DNA from 4 places in the Kitasatospora sp. YST-16 genome. Region 1 is predicted to be linked to each of the others. Evidence: riboswitches for the same ligand, from Rfam matches in the RefSeq annotation. Region 1 holds a riboswitch; each other region holds the start of a gene.
What was found. A riboswitch is a leader RNA that binds a small molecule or an ion and turns the genes downstream of it on or off. The one in region 1 is predicted to bind cobalamin.
Positions count from the first base shown of each region.

Region 2: linked by a shared signal. The riboswitch ahead of OU787_RS24440 (cobalamin biosynthesis protein) and the one ahead of OU787_RS04180 (HoxN/HupN/NixA family nickel/cobalt transporter) in region 1 are both predicted to bind cobalamin.
Region 3: linked by a shared signal. The riboswitch ahead of metE (5-methyltetrahydropteroyltriglutamate--homocysteine S-methyltransferase) and the one ahead of OU787_RS04180 (HoxN/HupN/NixA family nickel/cobalt transporter) in region 1 are both predicted to bind cobalamin.
Region 4: linked by a shared signal. The riboswitch ahead of OU787_RS21065 (ribonucleoside-diphosphate reductase subunit alpha) and the one ahead of OU787_RS04180 (HoxN/HupN/NixA family nickel/cobalt transporter) in region 1 are both predicted to bind cobalamin.

Region 1 covers NZ_CP113837.1:908,827-913,028, reverse strand. Annotated here, with positions in the region: gene OU787_RS04195 (helix-turn-helix domain-containing protein) at 1-291, shown strand, start outside; gene OU787_RS04190 (Fpg/Nei family DNA glycosylase) at 369-1,175, shown strand; gene OU787_RS04185 (DUF6445 family protein) at 1,260-1,952, shown strand; cobalamin riboswitch at 2,034-2,245, shown strand; gene OU787_RS04180 (HoxN/HupN/NixA family nickel/cobalt transporter) at 2,276-3,385, shown strand; partial or broken gene OU787_RS04175 (EamA family transporter) at 3,393-4,202, opposite strand, start outside.
Region 2 covers NZ_CP113837.1:5,385,688-5,389,889, reverse strand. Annotated here, with positions in the region: gene OU787_RS24450 (VOC family protein) at 106-474, opposite strand; gene OU787_RS24445 (MarR family winged helix-turn-helix transcriptional regulator) at 538-996, shown strand; partial or broken gene OU787_RS34875 (hypothetical protein) at 1,050-1,160, shown strand; cobalamin riboswitch at 1,352-1,482, shown strand; gene OU787_RS24440 (cobalamin biosynthesis protein) at 1,514-2,452, shown strand; gene OU787_RS24435 (cobyric acid synthase) at 2,574-4,124, shown strand; gene OU787_RS24430 (putative cobaltochelatase) at 4,160-4,202, shown strand, end outside.
Region 3 covers NZ_CP113837.1:346,385-350,586, reverse strand. Annotated here, with positions in the region: gene metE (5-methyltetrahydropteroyltriglutamate--homocysteine S-methyltransferase) at 1-2,118, opposite strand, end outside; cobalamin riboswitch at 2,263-2,500, opposite strand; gene cobF (precorrin-6A synthase (deacetylating)) at 2,569-3,330, opposite strand; gene OU787_RS01645 (hypothetical protein) at 3,390-3,644, opposite strand; gene OU787_RS34510 (MarR family transcriptional regulator) at 3,537-3,800, shown strand; gene OU787_RS01635 (DUF1330 domain-containing protein) at 3,833-4,159, opposite strand.
Region 4 covers NZ_CP113837.1:4,578,886-4,583,087, forward strand. Annotated here, with positions in the region: gene OU787_RS21065 (ribonucleoside-diphosphate reductase subunit alpha) at 1-2,413, opposite strand, end outside; cobalamin riboswitch at 2,587-2,713, opposite strand; gene OU787_RS21070 (GNAT family N-acetyltransferase) at 2,805-3,299, opposite strand; gene OU787_RS21075 (helix-turn-helix domain-containing protein) at 3,575-4,202, shown strand, end outside.

The DNA.
Region 1 (4,202 bases):
GCCTTCACCGCCGAGCGCCACGGGGCCGTCCGCGAGCGCCAGCAGGTGGTCGCCGCCAACCCCGAGCTGACCGAGCGCGAGCTGCTCAAGCGCGAGGCCCTCGCCACCGCCCTCACCGCCGCCCTGCGCGAGCGCGGCACCCCCGACCCGGCCGCCGGCCTCACCGCCGAGCTCGCCCTGCTCGCCCTGCGCACCGCCCTCGCCGCCTGGACCGCCCGCCCCGGCCAGGACTTCACCGCCCTGGCGCTGGCCGAGCTGGCCGCCCTGTGCGAAGCCGCCACCGCCCTCTGAGGCGGCGGCCCGGGCTGTCCGAGCGGCCTGGGAGAATGGACTCCTCGCCACCACCACGACCGAGGAGTTGACCGCCGGTGCCCGAGGGGCATGTGATCCACCGCCTGGCCAGGGAGAACGACGAGCTGTTCGGAGGGCGCCCGGTGCGGGTGTCCAGCCCGCAGGGGCGCTTCGCGGAGGGGGCCGCGCTGATCGACGGGCGGGTGCTGGACGAGGCGGAGGCGCACGGCAAGCACCTGTTCCTGGGCTTCGGCGAGCACTGGCTGCACGTGCACCTGGGGCTGTACGGGAAGTACGACTTCGGGGCGGGCGAGGCCCCGGCGCCGGTCGGCCAGGTCCGGCTGCGGATGGTGAACGACAGCGGCTACGCCGACCTGCGCGGCCCGACCGCCTGCGAGCTGCTCACCCCCGCCGAGAAGGCGGCCGTCCACCGCCGCCTGGGCCCCGACCCGCTGCGCCCCGGCGAGGCGGGCGACGCGGCCTGGCAGCGGATCTCCCGCAGCGGCAGCACGGTCGCCGCGCTGCTGATGGACCAGAAGGTGCTGGCCGGCGTCGGCAACGTGTACCGCGCCGAGGTGCTGTTCCGGCTCGGCATCAGCCCGCACCGCCCCGGCCGCGAGCTGTCCCGCGCCGAGTGGGACGCGATCTGGACGGACCTGGTGGCCCTGATGCGCGACGGCGTGGCCGCCGGCCGGATCGACACCGTCCGCCCCGAGCACACCCCGGAGGCGATGGGCCGCCCGCCGCGGGTGGACGACCACGGCGGCGAGGTGTACGTCTACCGGCGGCACGACCAGCCCTGCCTGGTCTGCGAAACCCCGGTCCGCACCGAGGAGTTGGCGGCCCGGAACCTGTTCTGGTGCCCGCGCTGCCAGCAGTCCTGACGCCCCGTCACCACGGCAAGCCTTGACGCAAGGTTGACCCGGTCTTGGGCGAGGCCCCGGAACGGCGCTCCTATTGTCGGGGCCATGCCCGCTCTCCCGTTCCAGGGGCCGCGTCCCACCCCGGCGCTCCCGGTCCTGCCGTACCGCAAGCCCACCCGGGGCCGTGACTACTGGGTGCTGGACGACGTCCTCCCGGACCCGGACGCGGTGCGCGCCCGGCACCTGGCGCGCACCGACTGGGACGAGGGCTACCCGCACCGGCCGGAGTCCTGGCCGGGCCTGCGGGCGATGCCCGGGCTGGAGCCGGAGGAGCTGGCGCAGGTCGAGAAGCTGGTCCGGGAGGCCACCGGCGCGGAGCGGATCTGGGCGCTGGGCGAGGCCGAGGGCGGCACCTTCAACCACAACTGCGTGCAGGTGGTGGGCGCGGGGGAGTGCGAGCCGCGCCCGCACACCGACTCGCGCTCGCTGTGCCGCTACGCCGCCGTGCTCTACCTCAACCCGACCGTCCCCAAGCGCTGCGGCACCAGCTTCTACCGGCAGAGCCTGCCCGGCGGCCGGCTCGGCGGCAACAGCGTGGTCGCCCCGCACAACAACCTGGTGGACGCCCTCGGCACCCGCTTCGTCCCGCCGGACTCCTTCACCGAGGACCTGGCCGTCCCGCACCGCTACAACCGGCTGCTGCTCTACACCGCCAACCTGATCCACACCGCGACCGAGTACCACGGGGCGACGCTGGCGGAGAAGCGGATGACCTGCGTCTTCTTCTGGATGGCCTGACCCTCCGTCAGCGCGGCCCTGACCAGGCGTGATCTACGCCACCGGACCGGACGCGCCCTTGCCGCCGCACCCGCGCCGGGCCTACGGTGGGCGGGCCGTGGTGTTCGGGAAGCCGGTGCACTGCGACCGTCACGAGAGTGTTCGGTCGCAGGAGTCCGGAGCGGCCCTCGCCACTGTGATCGGGGAGTCGTCGGCTCCCACCCCGTGCCACTGGCCGCTCGCGGCCGGGAAGGCCGGGAGCCGGCGCGCAACACCCCGTCAGCCAGGAGACCGGCCACGGCATCTCACGAAGTGATCCACGAGGTGCTGGAGCGTGAACGCGGATGACCGCGCCCGAATCGACCCTGCCCGGGAACAATCCCGGCTCCCCCCTTCCCTCCTTCCGCTGGCGGCGCGAGGACACCCTGCGCACGGCCGGGTTGATGGCGGTGATCCTGGCCATGCACGCGGTGGCGTTCGGGACGCTGCTGTTCCTGGTCGCGCCGCACCACTACGCCGTCGGCACCCAGGTGTTCGGCGTCGGCCTGGGCCTCACCGCGTACACCCTGGGCATGCGGCACGCCTTCGACGCCGACCACATCGCGGTGATCGACAACACCACCCGCAAGCTGATGGCGGACGGCCGCCGCCCGGTCTCGGTCGGGTTCTGGTTCGCCCTCGGCCACTCCTCGATGGTGGTGCTGATGGCCGCCCTGGTGGCCGGCGGCGCGGCGCTGGCGGGCACCCTGATGGACGAGGACTCCACCACCCACCGGGTGCTGGGCACCGTCGGCACCACCGCGTCCGGCGCCTTCCTCTACCTGATCGCGGCGCTCAACCTGGTCGCCCTGCTGGGCATCTGGCGGGTGTTCCGGGCGATGCGGGAGGGCCAGTACGACGAGGCCGAGCTGGAGAAGCACCTGGCGGCCCGGGGCTTCCTGGCCCGGCTGCTGAACCGGGCCACCCGCTCGATCAGCCGTCCCGGCCAGATGTTCCCGGTCGGCATGGTGCTCGGCCTGGGCTTCGACACCGCCACCGAGGTCACCCTGATGGTGATGGCGGGCTCCGGCGCGGCCTCCGGGCTGCCCTGGTACGCGGTGGTCTGCCTGCCACTGCTGTTCGCCGCCGGGATGAGCCTGTTCGACACGCTGGACGGCACGTTCATGAACTTCGCCTACCAGTGGGCGTTCTCCAACCCGGTCCGCAAGGTGTACTACAACCTGACCATCACGGGGCTGTCGATCGCGGTGGCCTTCGTGATCGGCACCATCGAGCTGGTCGCCGTGCTGCACGACAAGTTCGACCTGGCCGACCCGGTCACCGGCTGGATCGCCGGCCTCAGCCTGGACAACGTCGGCTTCGTGATCGTCGGCCTGTTCGTGGTGGTCTGGGCCGCCGCGATCGGCTACTGGCGGATCGCCAAGCGCTCCCGGACGTTCGCGCGGGCGTCCTGACGGTGCGTCAACCGGTGGCCAGGATCAGCGTCCCGGCCACCGCGAGGCCCGCGCCGAGCACCTGCACCCGCAGCAGCCGCTCCTTCAGCAGGCCGCGCGCCATCAGCGCGGTGACCACCGGGTAGAGCGAGGCCAGCACGGCCGCCACCGCCACCGACCCCAGGTAGGAGGCGGCCGCGTACAGGCCGTTCGCGGCCACGTCGGCGACCCCGACGGCGGTCAGCGCGGGCAACTCGCGCAGGCCCGCCCGCAGTTCGAGCGACTGCCGGCGGGCCTGCGCGGCCAGCATCCCGGCGCCGACCACCGCGTTGGTCAGCCGCTGCGCGCACAGCGTCAGCAGCAGCGCGCCGCCCGCCCCCGCGTGCGCGACCAGCGCCAGCACCGCGCCGAAGGCGAACGCGGCGCCCAGCGTCAGCACCAGCACCCGCCGCCCCACCGCGGGCCCGCCGCGCTGCGGGCCGCCCGCCAGCGCGACCCCGGCGACCGCCACCGCGATCCCCGACCCCTGGACGGCGCCCGGCCGTTCGCCGAGGAACAGGCCCACCCCGATCGGCACCAGCACGCCGACGGTGGCCAGCGGCGACACCACGCCCATCGGCCCGAGCGCCAGTGCCCGGTAGAACGCCAGCAGCGCGAACGGCCCGATCACGCCCGCCGGCACCGCGTACCAGAGGCCCGGCCCCGCCCCACCCGCCGGTGGCGGTCACCGCCACCGCGAGCACCGCGGCGGCGGCCGTCTGCGAGAGCACCACCACCGTCAGCGCGGGCAGCCGCCGGGTGATCGCCCCGCCCCCGTAGTCGGCGACGCCCCACAGCA
Region 2 (4,202 bases), 4.5 Mb from region 1:
CGACGCTAGGCGCGGGGGGCGGTCGGGCCACAGCCGCGGATGGCACGAAACGGGGGCGCGGCCGGGGCGGGGCGGTTGGGCGAACCGACGACCGGGGCGGGCGGGTCAGGCGCGGTCGTGGAGGGTGATGTGGTAGCCGTCGGGGTCGGCGAAGGTGAAGGTCCGGCCGAAGGGGCCGTCGACCGGTGCGGAGACGATGGGGTGGCCGTCGGCGGCGAGGGCGTCGTGGACGGCCTGGACGTCGGTGGCGTGCAACCAGAGCGCGGTGCCGAGGCCGGGCCGGGCGGCGGAGTCGAGGTCGGTGCCGGGGACGAGGTCGCGGAGGGCGAACGCGATCGGCCGGGTGGTGAAGACGACGGCGTGCGGGGGGCCGGCCGGCGAGCGGACCAGGCCGAGGTAGTGCCGGTAGAACGCCTGCGCGGCGTCGAGGTCGCGGACCTGCAGCGAGATGAAGTCGGGGCCGGTGACGGGCATGGCGGTGTTCCTCTCCTCTGTGTCAGATTCCTGACACGGATCAACGTATGTCAGACTTCTGACATGAGTCAAAGCGGCGGCGGCATCGATCTGGACACCTCACTGGGCTACCTGCTGAAGGAGGCTTCGAGCGTCCTGCGCTCGGCCATGGAGGAGGTGCTGCGGCCGCTCGGCATGACCGTGACGCACTACTCCTGCCTCGAACTGCTGGCCCAGCGGCCGGGCATGTCGAACTCCGAACTGGCGCGCGGCGCGTTCGTGACCCGGCAGTCGATGAACGTGCTGCTCCAGCACCTGGAACGGGAGGGGCACGTGGTCAGGCCCGCGGCGGCGCCGGTCGGGAAGGCCCTGCCGGCCCGGCTCACGCCCCGCGGGCGGCGGAGCCTGGAGAAGGCGAGCGCGGCGGTCCGCTCGGTGGAGGTCAGGATGCTGGCCGGGATGACCGCGGCCGAGCAGGCGGACGCGCTCCGGAGCCTGCGGAGCATGATCCACTCCCTGCGCGGGGGAAGTGCCGACGGCTGAGCCGGCGGCGCCGATCGGGTCCTCGACTGCCGCTGGGACAAGGCCGGTTGAGGATGCGGCGGCGACGGGAGGGAGGAGACCGGCTGCGGGGCGACGGCCGTGGACGACGGCGAGCGCGGCGGATCACCACGCCGGTGCACGGCGTCCGGTCCCGGGAGGCGGTGGCCTGGCAGAACACCGCGTACAACCAGCCGTCTCACCCGGGCTTCTTCTCTCGGCGACGGCGTGCCGACCGCGCCGCGGCCCGCCGTGCACCCGCCCTGACCTGGCACCTTGCCCCGCGGTGGCCCCGGTGGCCGCATGTGACCAACCACTCCACCCGCTCGGTTGACTGCCCCGAACCGGGCGTGGTGGGATCTTCGGGCCAAACGGAGGCAAGCAGAGGAAGCCGGTGCGAGTCCGGCGCGGTCCCGCCACTGTGACCGGACCACCCCGCGCGGGGGTGACCGGAAGTCAGGAGACTCTGGCCCCCGTTCCGTCGATCCAGGGCGCGGACCCTGAGTGAGGACACGACGCCATGGGGGCTGCCCCGTACCTGGTGGGCGCGGCCGCGGGATACCTCGCGGACGCCCGGCTCGGAGACCCCCGGCGCGGACACCCCGTCGCCCTGTTCGGCACCGCCGCGGCCCGGCTGGAGCGCCGCCTGTGGCGCGACCACCGCGGGGCCGGGGCGCTGCACACCGCGCTCGCCGTCGGCGCGGTCGCGGCCGGGGCGGCGCTGGCCGTCCGGGCCGCCCGGCGCTCCCCCGTCGCCACCGGGGCGCTGGCCGCCGGGGCCGCCTTCACCGTGCTGGGCGGGACGTCGCTGACCCGGGAGGCCACCGCGATCGGGCGTTCGCTGGCGGACGGCGACCTGGCCGCCGCGCGCGAGCGGCTGCCGCACCTGTGCGGGCGCGACCCCTCGGGCCTGGACGAGCAGCAGGTGGCCCGGGCGGTGGTCGAGTCGGTCGCCGAGAACACCGCCGACGCGGTGGTCAACGCCCTGGTGTGGGGCGGCGTCGCAGGCGTGCCGGGGCTGCTGGCGTTCCGGGCCGTCAACACGCTGGACGCCATGGTCGGGCACAAGTCGGCCCGCTACCGGCGCTTCGGCTGGGCCGCGGCCCGGCTCGACGACGTCGCCGGGTGGCCGGGGGCGCGGCTGACCGCGCTGCTGGCCGTCGCCGCGTCCGGCGCGCCCGGGCGGGCCTGGCGGGTCTGGCGGCGGGACGGCTCCGCGCACCCGAGCCCCAACGCGGGCCAGGCGGAGGCCGCGTTCGCGGGGGCGCTGGGCGTGCGGCTGGGCGGCACCCTGCGGTACGGCGAGCGGGTCGAGCACCGGCCGGTGCTGGGCGCGGGCCTGCCGCCGGTCGGCCCGGCCGACATCGAACGGGCCTGCCGCCTCTCGCGCCGGGTCGGCGCGCTCGCGCTGGCGGCCACGCTGGCCCTGCGGGCGCTGGGCGGACGGCGACGCAGGTGACCCCGCCGCGGTGCGGGCTGATGGTGCAACTGACAGTGATGGCACGGGACTTCGGCATGCCGCCGTCCGCCGCGTGCGGTTCCGCGAGCCCCGGTCGGGGCGTCTCGAAAGGAGTTCGCCGGTGAACGGCGCGCTGCTGGTGGCCGGTACGACCTCGGACGCCGGGAAGAGTGTGGTGACGGCGGGGATCTGCCGCTGGCTGGCCCGGCAGGGGGTGCGGGTGGCGCCGTTCAAGGCGCAGAACATGTCGCTGAACTCGTTCGTGACGGTCGACGGGGCGGAGATCGGGCGGGCGCAGGCGATGCAGGCGCAGGCCGCCGGGGTGGCGCCGGAGGCGGCGATGAACCCGGTGCTGCTGAAGCCGGGCGCGGACGGGCGCAGCCAGGTGGTGCTGCTGGGGCGGGCGGTCGCGGAGGTCGGGGCGCTGGACTACCGGGAGCGCAAACCGGTGCTGCTGGAGCGGGCGCTGGAGTGCCTGGCGGACCTGCGCTCGCGCTTCGACGTGGTGGTGTGCGAGGGCGCGGGCTCCCCGGCGGAGATCAACCTGCGGGACCGGGACATCGCCAACATGGGCCTGGCTTCGGCGGCCCGGCTGCCGGTCGTGGTGGTCGGGGACATCGACCGCGGCGGGGTGTTCGCGTCGATGTTCGGGACGCTGGCGCTGCTGTCGCCGGACGACCAGGCGCTGATCGCCGGCTGGTTCGTCAACAAGTTCCGCGGTGACGCCCGGCTGCTGGCGCCGGGCCTGGAGATGCTGCGGCAGCTGACGGGGCGTCCGGTGCTGGGGACGTTCCCGATGCTGCCGGGCCTGTGGCTGGACGCGGAGGACTCGCTCGGCCTGGCGTCGGTGGCGTCCCGCCCGGCGGCGGGCGGGCCGGCGGGCGCTCAGGTGCTGCGGGTCGCGGTGGTGCGTTTCCCCCGGCTGTCGAACTTCACCGACGTGGACGCGCTGGCCCAGGAGCCGGGCGTGCTGGTGCGCTGGGCGACCCGCCCCGAGGAGCTGGCGGACGCCGACCTGGTGGTGCTGCCCGGCACCCGGGCCACCGTCGCGGACCTGGCCTGGCTGCGCGCGCAGGGCCTGGCCGGGCCGCTGGCGGCCCGGGTCGCGGCGGGGCTGCCGGTGCTGGGGGTGTGCGGCGGCTACCAGATGCTGGGGCGGGAGATCGTCGACGCGGTGGAGTCGAAGTCGTCCGGCCCGGTGGCCGGCCTGGGGCTGCTGCCGACCCGGGTGGTGTTCGGCGCGGACAAGGTGCTGGCCCGGCCGTCGGGGGTGGCGCTGGGCGAGCCGGTGGAGGGCTACGAGATCCACCACGGCGTGGTGGCGGTCGAGGGCGGCGAGGTGTTCGTCGCGGACGCCGCCGGGCGGGCGCTGGACGGCTGCCGGAGCGGCTCGGTGTGGGGCACCACCTGGCACGGGCTGCTGGAGAACGACGCGTTCCGCCGGGCGTTCCTGGCCGAGGTGGCCCGGGCCGCCGGGCGCTCCTTCGTCCCGGCGCCGGACACCTCGTTCGCCGCCGCTCGCGAGCGGCAGCTCGACGCACTGGGCGACCTGGTGGCCGAGCACGCCGACACCGACGCGCTGTGGAAGCTGATCGAGAACGGGGCACCGGCGGGTCTGCCGTTCGTGCCGCCCGGGGCCCCGGCCCCGCTGGAGAGGGGAAGTGCCAAGTGACCGAGGCCCGTTATCCGTTCACGGCGATCGTGGGCATGGACGACCTGCGGCTGGGGCTGCTGCTGAACGCGGTCTCGC
Region 3 (4,202 bases), 560 kb from region 1:
GTGGATGTCCCACACGCCCGGGCCGACCTCGGCGAGGTAGCCCGCCTCGGCGAGCTCGCGGGCCACCTGCATGTGCGAGCGGGCGGCCTCCAGCGAGATCACGTCCGCGTCCAACTCCTCGATGGCACGCAGGATGTCGCCGAACTCGGCGTAGCACATGTGGGTGTGCACCTGGGTGTCGGCGCGCACCCCGCAGGTGGCGAGCCGGAACGCGTCGGTCGCCCAGTCCAGGTAGGCGGGCCACCCGGCGCGGCGCAGCGGCAGGGTCTCGCGCAGCGCGGGCTCGTCGACCTGGATGACGGCGGCGCCGGCGGCCTCCAGGTCGGTGACCTCGTCGCGCAGGGCGAGGGCGACCTGCCGGGCGGTGTCGGCGAGCGGCTGGTCGTCGCGGACGAACGACCAGGCCAGCATGGTGACGGGACCGGTCAGCATGCCCTTGACCGGGCGGTCGGTGAGGCCTTGCGCGTAGCGGTACCAGTCGACGGTCATCGGCTGCGGACGGGAGATGTCGCCCGCCAGCACCGGCGGCCGCACGTAGCGGGTACCGTAGGACTGCACCCAGCCGTGCCGGGTGGCGAGGTAGCCGGTGAGCTGTTCGGCGAAGTACTGCACCATGTCGTTGCGTTCGGGTTCGCCGTGCACCAGCACGTCCAGCCCGGCCCGCTCCTGGTAGGCGATCACTTCGCGGACCTCGGCCTCCATCCGCTTGCGGTAGTCGGCCGCGTCGATCCGCCTGGCGTTCAACTCGGCGCGGGCGGTGCGCAGTTCGGTGGTCTGCGGGAAGGAGCCGATGGTGGTGGTGGGCAGCGGCGGCAGCTGGAGCCGGGCGCGCTGGGCTTCGGCGCGGACGGCGTAGGGGGCGCCGCGGCGAAGGTCGGCCTCGGTGACGGCCGCGGCGCGGGCCCGGACGGCCGGGTCGCGGGTGATCGGGGAGGCGGTACGGGAGGCCAGGTCGGCGCGGTTGGCGGCGAGTTGGGCGGTGACGGCGCCGGTGCCGTCGCGCAGGGCGCGGGCCAGCAGCGCCACTTCGGCGGCCTTCTGCCGGGCGAAGGCCAGCCAGCGACCGATCTGCGGGTCCAACTCCCTTTCGGCGGCCGTGTCGAGCGGGACGTGCAGCAGCGAGCAGGAGGGGGCGACGTCCACCGTGTCGGCCAAGCCCAGCAGGGTGCCCAGGGTGGCGAGAGACTTCTCCAGGTCGTTGATCCACACGTTGCGGCCGTCGACCACGCCCGCGACCAGCCGCTTGCCGGGCAGGCCGCCGACGGCCGCCAGGTCGGTCAGGTTGCCCGCCGCCGGTCCGGTGAAGTCCAGCGCCAGGCCCTCGACCGGGGCCTTGGCCAGGGTGATCAACGCCTCGCCGAGCCGGTCGAAGTACGAGGCCACCAGCAGCTTCGGGCGGTCGGTCAGCGCACCGAGGTCCCGGTAGCTGCGGGCGGCGGCGTTCAGTTCGGCCGGGCTGCGGTCCTGCACCAGCGCGGGTTCGTCGAGCTGCACCCACTCGGCGCCCGCCGCCCGCAGGTCGGCCAGCAGCTCCGCGTACACCGGCAGCAGCCGGTCCAGCAGGGTCAGCGGCTCGAAGCCGGACGGTGCGTCGGGTGCGGGCTTGGCGAGCAGCAGGTAGGTGACCGGGCCGAGCAGCACCGGGCGCGCCCGGTAGCCCTGGCCGAGCGCCTCGCGCAGCTCGCCGACCTGCTTGGCGGAGTCGGCGGCGAAGACCGTGCCCGGCCCCAACTCGGGCACCAAGTAGTGGTAGTTGGTGTCGAACCACTTGGTCATCTCCAGCGGCGGCGCCTGCTGGGTGCCGCGCGCCATCGCGAAGTAGCCGGCCAGCGGGTCGGCCGCGTACGCGTCCCGGTGCCGGGGCGGGACGGCGCCGACGGCGACGGTGGTGTCCAGCACGTGGTCGTACAACGAGAAGTCACCGGTGGGGACTTCGGTGATCCCGGCCCCGGCCAGCTGCCGCCAGTTGGCGCAGCGCAGGTCGGCGGCGGTGGAGCGCAGCGCGTCGGCGGTGACGGTGCCCTTCCAGTAGCCCTCGATCGCCTTCTTCAGTTCCCGGTTCCCGCCCTGGCGGGGGTATCCGTGGACGGTCGCCGCGGCGACGGACGTCGTAGTCAAGGGGACTCTCCTCGCGAGCCTTGATCCTGGAACCGGTGCACAGGAGGGCGCGCGGGGGTGGCGAGACCGGGCGGAGGCCGGTGCGGCCCGCCTGGTGTCCGTGCCGACCCGCCCTCGAGGTCACCGGCTACCGGACGCGAACGGGTCGCACCCGGGCAACGGGCAGGTCTTCGGACTCGCGGGCACACCCGGGGAGTTGACGCCTCCCGGGCACCTACTGGCCGTCGCTTCCCAAGCCCTCCCGGGCCCAGTGCGTATGACGGCGGTCGTTCCCGCTCACCGCTGCGGGGCAGTCCCGGACTGGCCAGTCAAGGCGTCACCGGGTTCCCTCTTACGACGCCCCGCCTGGCGGACGGGGCGAACCAGTCGCGTCGCCAGTCTAGAACGGGCCGGACGGATTCCGGCGCGAAGTCCGGGATCCGCCCGGTCCGTGGGTCGGGCGGGAGCCGGTCAGCCGTCGGTGCGGCGCAACAGGTAGCTGTCCATGATCCAGCCCTTGCGCTCGCGCGCCTCCTCCCGCAACTCGACGATCCGGTCGGCGAGTTCGGCCAGCGGACCGGCGACCAGGATCTCGTCCCCGGTGCCCAGGTAGGCGCCGTAGTGGATGTGCACGCCCGCGGGGTCGATCTCCGCGAACGCGGCCTGCCCGTCCAGCATCACCACCGTGTCCTCCGCGCCGGGCCCGAAACCCTCGGCCGCCAGCCGCCGCCCGGTGGTGATCCGCACCGGCCGCGCGGTGCGGGTCAGCGTGGTGCGGTGCCGGGCCGCCAGCACGGAGACGCTGCTGATGCCGGGGACGACCGTGTACGCGAACTCCGTCCGCCCGCGCGCCAGGATCCGGTCCAGCACGGCACTCACGCTGTCGTACAGCGCCGGGTCGCCCCACACCAGCAGCGCACCCGTCCCGCCGTCCGGCACCTCCTCGACCACCGCCCGCTCCACCAGGTCCGCCCGCCGCTCCCGCCACTCCTCCACCGCCTGGGCGTACGCCGCCGCGGTGCGGTCCCGGGCCGGGTCGACCAGCTCGACCACCCGGTGTCCGGGGCGGCCGTGCTCGGCGATCATGTCCCGCCGCAGCCGCATCAGGTCCTGCCGCTCGGCGGGCTTGTCCAGCAGCAGGAACACGTCGGTGCGGCCGAACGCCTTGACCGCCTCCAGGGTGAGGTGGTCGGGGTCGCCCGCGCCGATGCCGATGACGAGAAGAGTGCGCATACCCGCGATTCTGCCTTCCGCCGCCGCCCGCCCCCGCACCGCGCCCGCCGCAGGGTGGATCAGGGCGCGGAGATGCCCGGCCGGGCGCCCGCGCCGAACGCCCAGCCCTCCACCTCGCCCGGCGCCGGCCCGCCCGGCCCGGCCGCCTGCAGGTCTTCAACGCCGAACGCGGCAGCCGACCGGCCTTCGAACGCGGCACCGGCTTCCTGCTGGCCCGCCTGGGCTCCCTCACCGCCCGCTCCTGGACGACCTTCCTCGGCGAGCGCCGGCTGACCCAGGGTCAGTACGCCGTCCTGGTCGCCCTGGACCGGCACGGCGACACGGTCCAGCGGCTCTTGGCCGAACTCGTCGCCATGGACGCTTGCAACATCGTGGCCGTCCTCGACCAGCTGGTGGACCGGCAGCTGGTGGAACGCCGCCCCGACACCGACGCCGGCTCCGATACCGGCTCCGGCTCCGGCTCCGGGTAGGCCGGTGGCCGAGGGCGCCGCCGGAGCCGGGGTCAGTGCTTGAGCGAGTCCGCGCCGCGGTAGCCGGACGGGACGCCCTCGATGAGGACGATGTCGGCGACCATGTGCCGGGTGCGCAGCGGCAGGATCTCCCGGTAGGCGGGCGAGTCCCACCAGGCGCGGGCCCGCGCGTAGTCGGGGAACTCGATGACGATCGTGCCGCTCTGGCCCCAACTGCCCTCCACCGTCTCGGACTTGCCGCCGTGGACGATGAACCGTCCGCCGAAGGGGTCCAGGGTGGCGTCGATGCGCTCGAGGTACTCGACGATGTCGGGGCCGAACTCCACCGAGTGGACCTGGGCCAGTGCGTAGGCGGTCATCTGCTGCTCCCGTGGGGTGTCGTGGGGTGTTCCGGCTGACGTC
Region 4 (4,202 bases), 3.7 Mb from region 1:
ACTGGCAGGCCTCGCAGGACTCGGGGTTCTCCAGCGAGCAGGCGATGGCGTCCTGCTCGGCCTGGGAGAGGGAGGGGGTCTGCACCGGGACGGGGGCGGCGGTGCGGGCGGCTCCGGACGCGGCCTGGGCGATCCGGGTCGCCGGGCGGGAGCGCAGGTAGTAGGTGGTCTTCAGCCCGACCTTCCAGGCGTAGGAGTACATCGAGGAGAGCTTGCCGATGGTCGGCGCCGCCATGAACAGGTTCAGCGACTGGCTCTGGTCGATGTACGGCTGCCGGGCTGCGGCCAGGTCGATCAGCGCGCGCTGCGGCAGCTCCCACGCCGTGCGGTACAGCGAACGGACCTCCTGCGGCAGCCAGTTGAACTCCTGGATGGAGCCGTTGGCGTCGCGCAGCGCGTCCCGGGTGGTCTGGTCCCAGACGCCCAGCTCCTTGAGCTCGCGCACCAGGTACGGGTTGACCTGGAGGAACTCGCCGGACAGGGTCTCGCGCTTGAACAGGTTGGAGACCTGCGGCTCGATGCACTCGTATACGCCGGCGATGGACGCGATGGTCGCGGTCGGGGCGATGGCGAGCAGCAGCGAGTTGCGCAGGCCGACCTCGGCGATCCGGGCGCGCAGGGCGTCCCAGCGCTCGGCCCACTGCGGGTTCGCGGACTCGAAGTGGTCGACGTGCAGCTGGCCGCGGGCGGCCCGGGTCTCGCCGTACGCCTCGTGCCGGCCGAACTGCTCGGCCAGGTCGGCGGAGCGCTCGTACGCGGTGAGCATGATGCGCTCGGCGATCAGGGTGGAGAGGGCGACCGCCTCGGCGGAGTCGAAGTCGATCCGCAGCTGGAAGAAGACGTCCTGCAGGCCCATCACGCCCAGGCCGACCGGGCGCCAGCGGGAGTTGGACGTCCCGGCCTCGGTGGTCGGGTAGAAGTTGATGTCGATCACGCGGTCCAGGAAGGTCACCGCGGTGCGGACGGTGGCGTCCAGGCGGTCCCAGTCCATCGCGTTCAGCAGGTCGGCGGCGGTGGCGCCGGGGGCGACGTGCGCGCCCAGGTTGACCGAGCCGAGGTTGCAGACCGCGGTCTCCGAGTCGTCGGTGACCTCCAGGATCTCGGTGCACAGGTTCGAGGAGTGCACCGTGCGGCCCGGCAGCGCGGTCTGGTTGGCGGCCCGGTTGGAGGCGTCCTTGAAGGTCATCCAGCCGTTGCCGGTCTGCGCCAGGGTGCGCATCATCCGGGCGTACAGGGTCTGCGCGGGGATGGTGCGCACGGCCTTGCCCGCCAGCTCGGCCTTCACGTACGCCTCGTCGAACTCGGCGCCCCACAGGTCGACCAGCTCCGGCACGTCCGCCGGGGAGAACAGCGACCAGTCGGCGTTGGCGTTGACCCGGCGCATGAACTCGTCCGGGATCCAGTGCGCCAGGTTCAGGTTGTGGGTCCGGCGGGCCTCCTCGCCGGTGTTGTCGCGGAGCTCCAGGAACTCCTCGATGTCGGCGTGCCAGGTCTCCAGGTACACGCAGGCCGCGCCCTTGCGCCGGCCGCCCTGGTTGACCGCCGCCACGGAGGAGTCCAGGGTGCGCAGGAACGGCACGATGCCGTTCGACTGGCCGTTGGTGCCGCGGATCAGCGAGCCGCGGGAGCGGATCCGCGAGTAGGACAGGCCGATGCCGCCGGCGTGCTTGGACAGCCGGGCGATCTGCGCGTACCGGTTGTAGATCGAGTCCAGGTTGTCCAGCGGCGAGTCCAGCAGGTAGCAGGAGGACATCTGCGGGTGCCGGGTGCCGGAGTTGAACAGCGTCGGGGAGCTGGTCAGGTACTCCAGCCGGCTCATCAGGGTGTACAGCTCGGCGACCTCGCGCACCGACTCCTCGGTCGTCCCGACCGCCAGGCCCGCCGCCACGCGGAGCAGGAAGTGCTGCGGGGTCTCGACCACCTTGCGGGTGATCGGGTGGCGCAGCAGGTAGCGGGACTGCACGGTGCGCAGGCCGAAGTACTCGAAGCGGTCGTCGCCCGCCTCGTCCACCAGCGAGTCGAACAGGTCGGCGTGCTGCGCGACGAACGCGGCGGTGGCGTCGCCGATCAGGCCCTCGGCGTGGCCCACGGCCACCGAGGAGGAGAACGAGGTGACCTGCTGGGTCGCGGCCTCGTCGCGGATCTCCAGCGCCAGCAGGCGGGCGGCCAGCTTCGAGTACTGCGGGTCCTCGGCGATCATCGACGCGGCGGCCTCCACGGCCAGCCCGCGCAGCTCGGCGAAGTCCGAACCGGCGTGGCGGCCGCGCAGCGCGGCGGCGGCGACGTGGCCGGGGTCCACCTGGGGGAGGTCGGTGCTGCGGTCGGTGAGCAGCCGGAGCAGCGCCGCACCGGGATCGGTGAAGGCGTCGGCGGATCCCTGGGACGGCAGGGTGACTGAGGCGGCGACGGTCAAGGCGCACTCTCTCCTGTGGCGGCGGCGGACGTGGCTCGGGTGTCCGGGACCGCACGCGGCCAGGGGAGGGCAGCACGAAGGAACGAGAACGCGTTCCGGCGCGCCGAAGACCACCCCCGGTCCGCCCGCGAGACCGGACGGCAAAGCTGTGCTGCATGGCGTCTGCGGGGATGCCGTGTCGCACACCGTCGGCAGGTCCTCGGACTGCGCGGGCGTCGCTGCAGCCCGCTCACCGTTGCGGGGCAGTCCCGGACTTCCACCGGGTTCCCCTGCGTCGACAGCGAGAGTGAGCATACATGTTGTGGTGGCTGGATCTGGAAGCACCAGATGTAGTAGCGCGTGTCGCGTCGGCGGCGCCGCGCGTAGACAACGAAACTGCCCGGGAACCGCCTCAGAACCGCATCGTGTAGACCCACAGGTCCATTCCGGGCGCCGCCGACCAGTCCCGCCCGGGGGTGCGGACGAAGCCCAGCGCGTCGTAGATCCGGTGCGCGGCGGTCATCGACGGCCGGGTGGAGAACGCCATCCCGGCCAGTCCGAGTTCCCGGCTGCGCCCGATCGCCGCCGCCACCAGCGCCCGGCCGACGCCGCGGCCGCGGGCCGCCGCGCCGACCGCGAGCATCCGGATCTCGCCCTCGCCGGGCCCGGCGACGTCCGCCCACGCGGTGCCGCCGGGCGCGAAGGTCACGCAGCCGAGCACGGCTCCCGCGTCGTCGACGGCGACCAGGAGCTCGGCCTCCCGGTCGCGGCGGGCGGTGTCGCGCAGGAGGCCGACGTACGGGGAGTCGGGGCGGGTGTGGCCGTCGCCGACGAAGGCCTCGACGCTGACCTCCCCGGCTCCGGCGAGGTCGCGCTCCAGGGCGCGGCGGACGGTCGGGGAGTGCATCCGGACAGTGTGCCGGACGGCCTCCGGCGGGGATCGGCCAGGTCCGGGTCGAAGGGGTAGCCGGTCGGCCGGTGCACGGCGTCGCGGCCGGTCCGGCCGTTGCGGTCCAGGTCGCGGCCGACCAGGACGCCGAGGAGTCCGAAACTGCCGATGAGGCCCAGCAGGGCGAGCGCGGTGGTCATGCCTCCACTGTCCCGGCGGGCCGGGGCCGCCACGAGTGGCAGGAACGCACCATTGCCACGAAATCCTGCCACTGCCATCCTGGCCCGATGCGGATGCTGAACAACGTCGCCGTCGTCGTGCTGGAAGAGATCCACCCCTTCGAACTCGGGGTGGCCTGCGAGGTGTTCGGCCTGGACCGGAGCGAGTCCGGCCTGCCGGTCTACGACTTCGCCCTGGTCGGCGACCGCCCCGGCCCGATGCGCACCCACGCCGGCTTCACCGTCGACGTCCCGCACGGCCCCGAACGGATCGCCGAGGCCGACCTGGTGATCGCCACCGCCACCGGCATCCGCACCCACTACCCCGAGGCGCTCTGCGCGGCGCTGCGGGCCGCCCACGACCGCGGCGCCCACCTGCTGTCGATCTGCTCCGGCAGCTTCCTGCTCGGCGCGGCCGGCCTGCTCGACGGCCGCCGCTGCACCACCCACTGGCGCTACGCCGACCTGATGGCCGAGCGCTTCCCGCTGACCACCGTCGAACCCGGCGTGCTGTACGTCGACGACCACCCGGTGATCACCTCGGCCGGCACCGCCGCCGGCATCGACGCCTGCCTGCACCTGGTCCGCAAGGTGCAGGGCGCCGAGGTGGCCCGGGAGATCGCCCGCCGGATGGTGGTCGCCCCGCACCGGGACGGCGGGCAGGCCCAGTTCATCAACCGCCCGGTGCCCGAGGGCGGCGGCG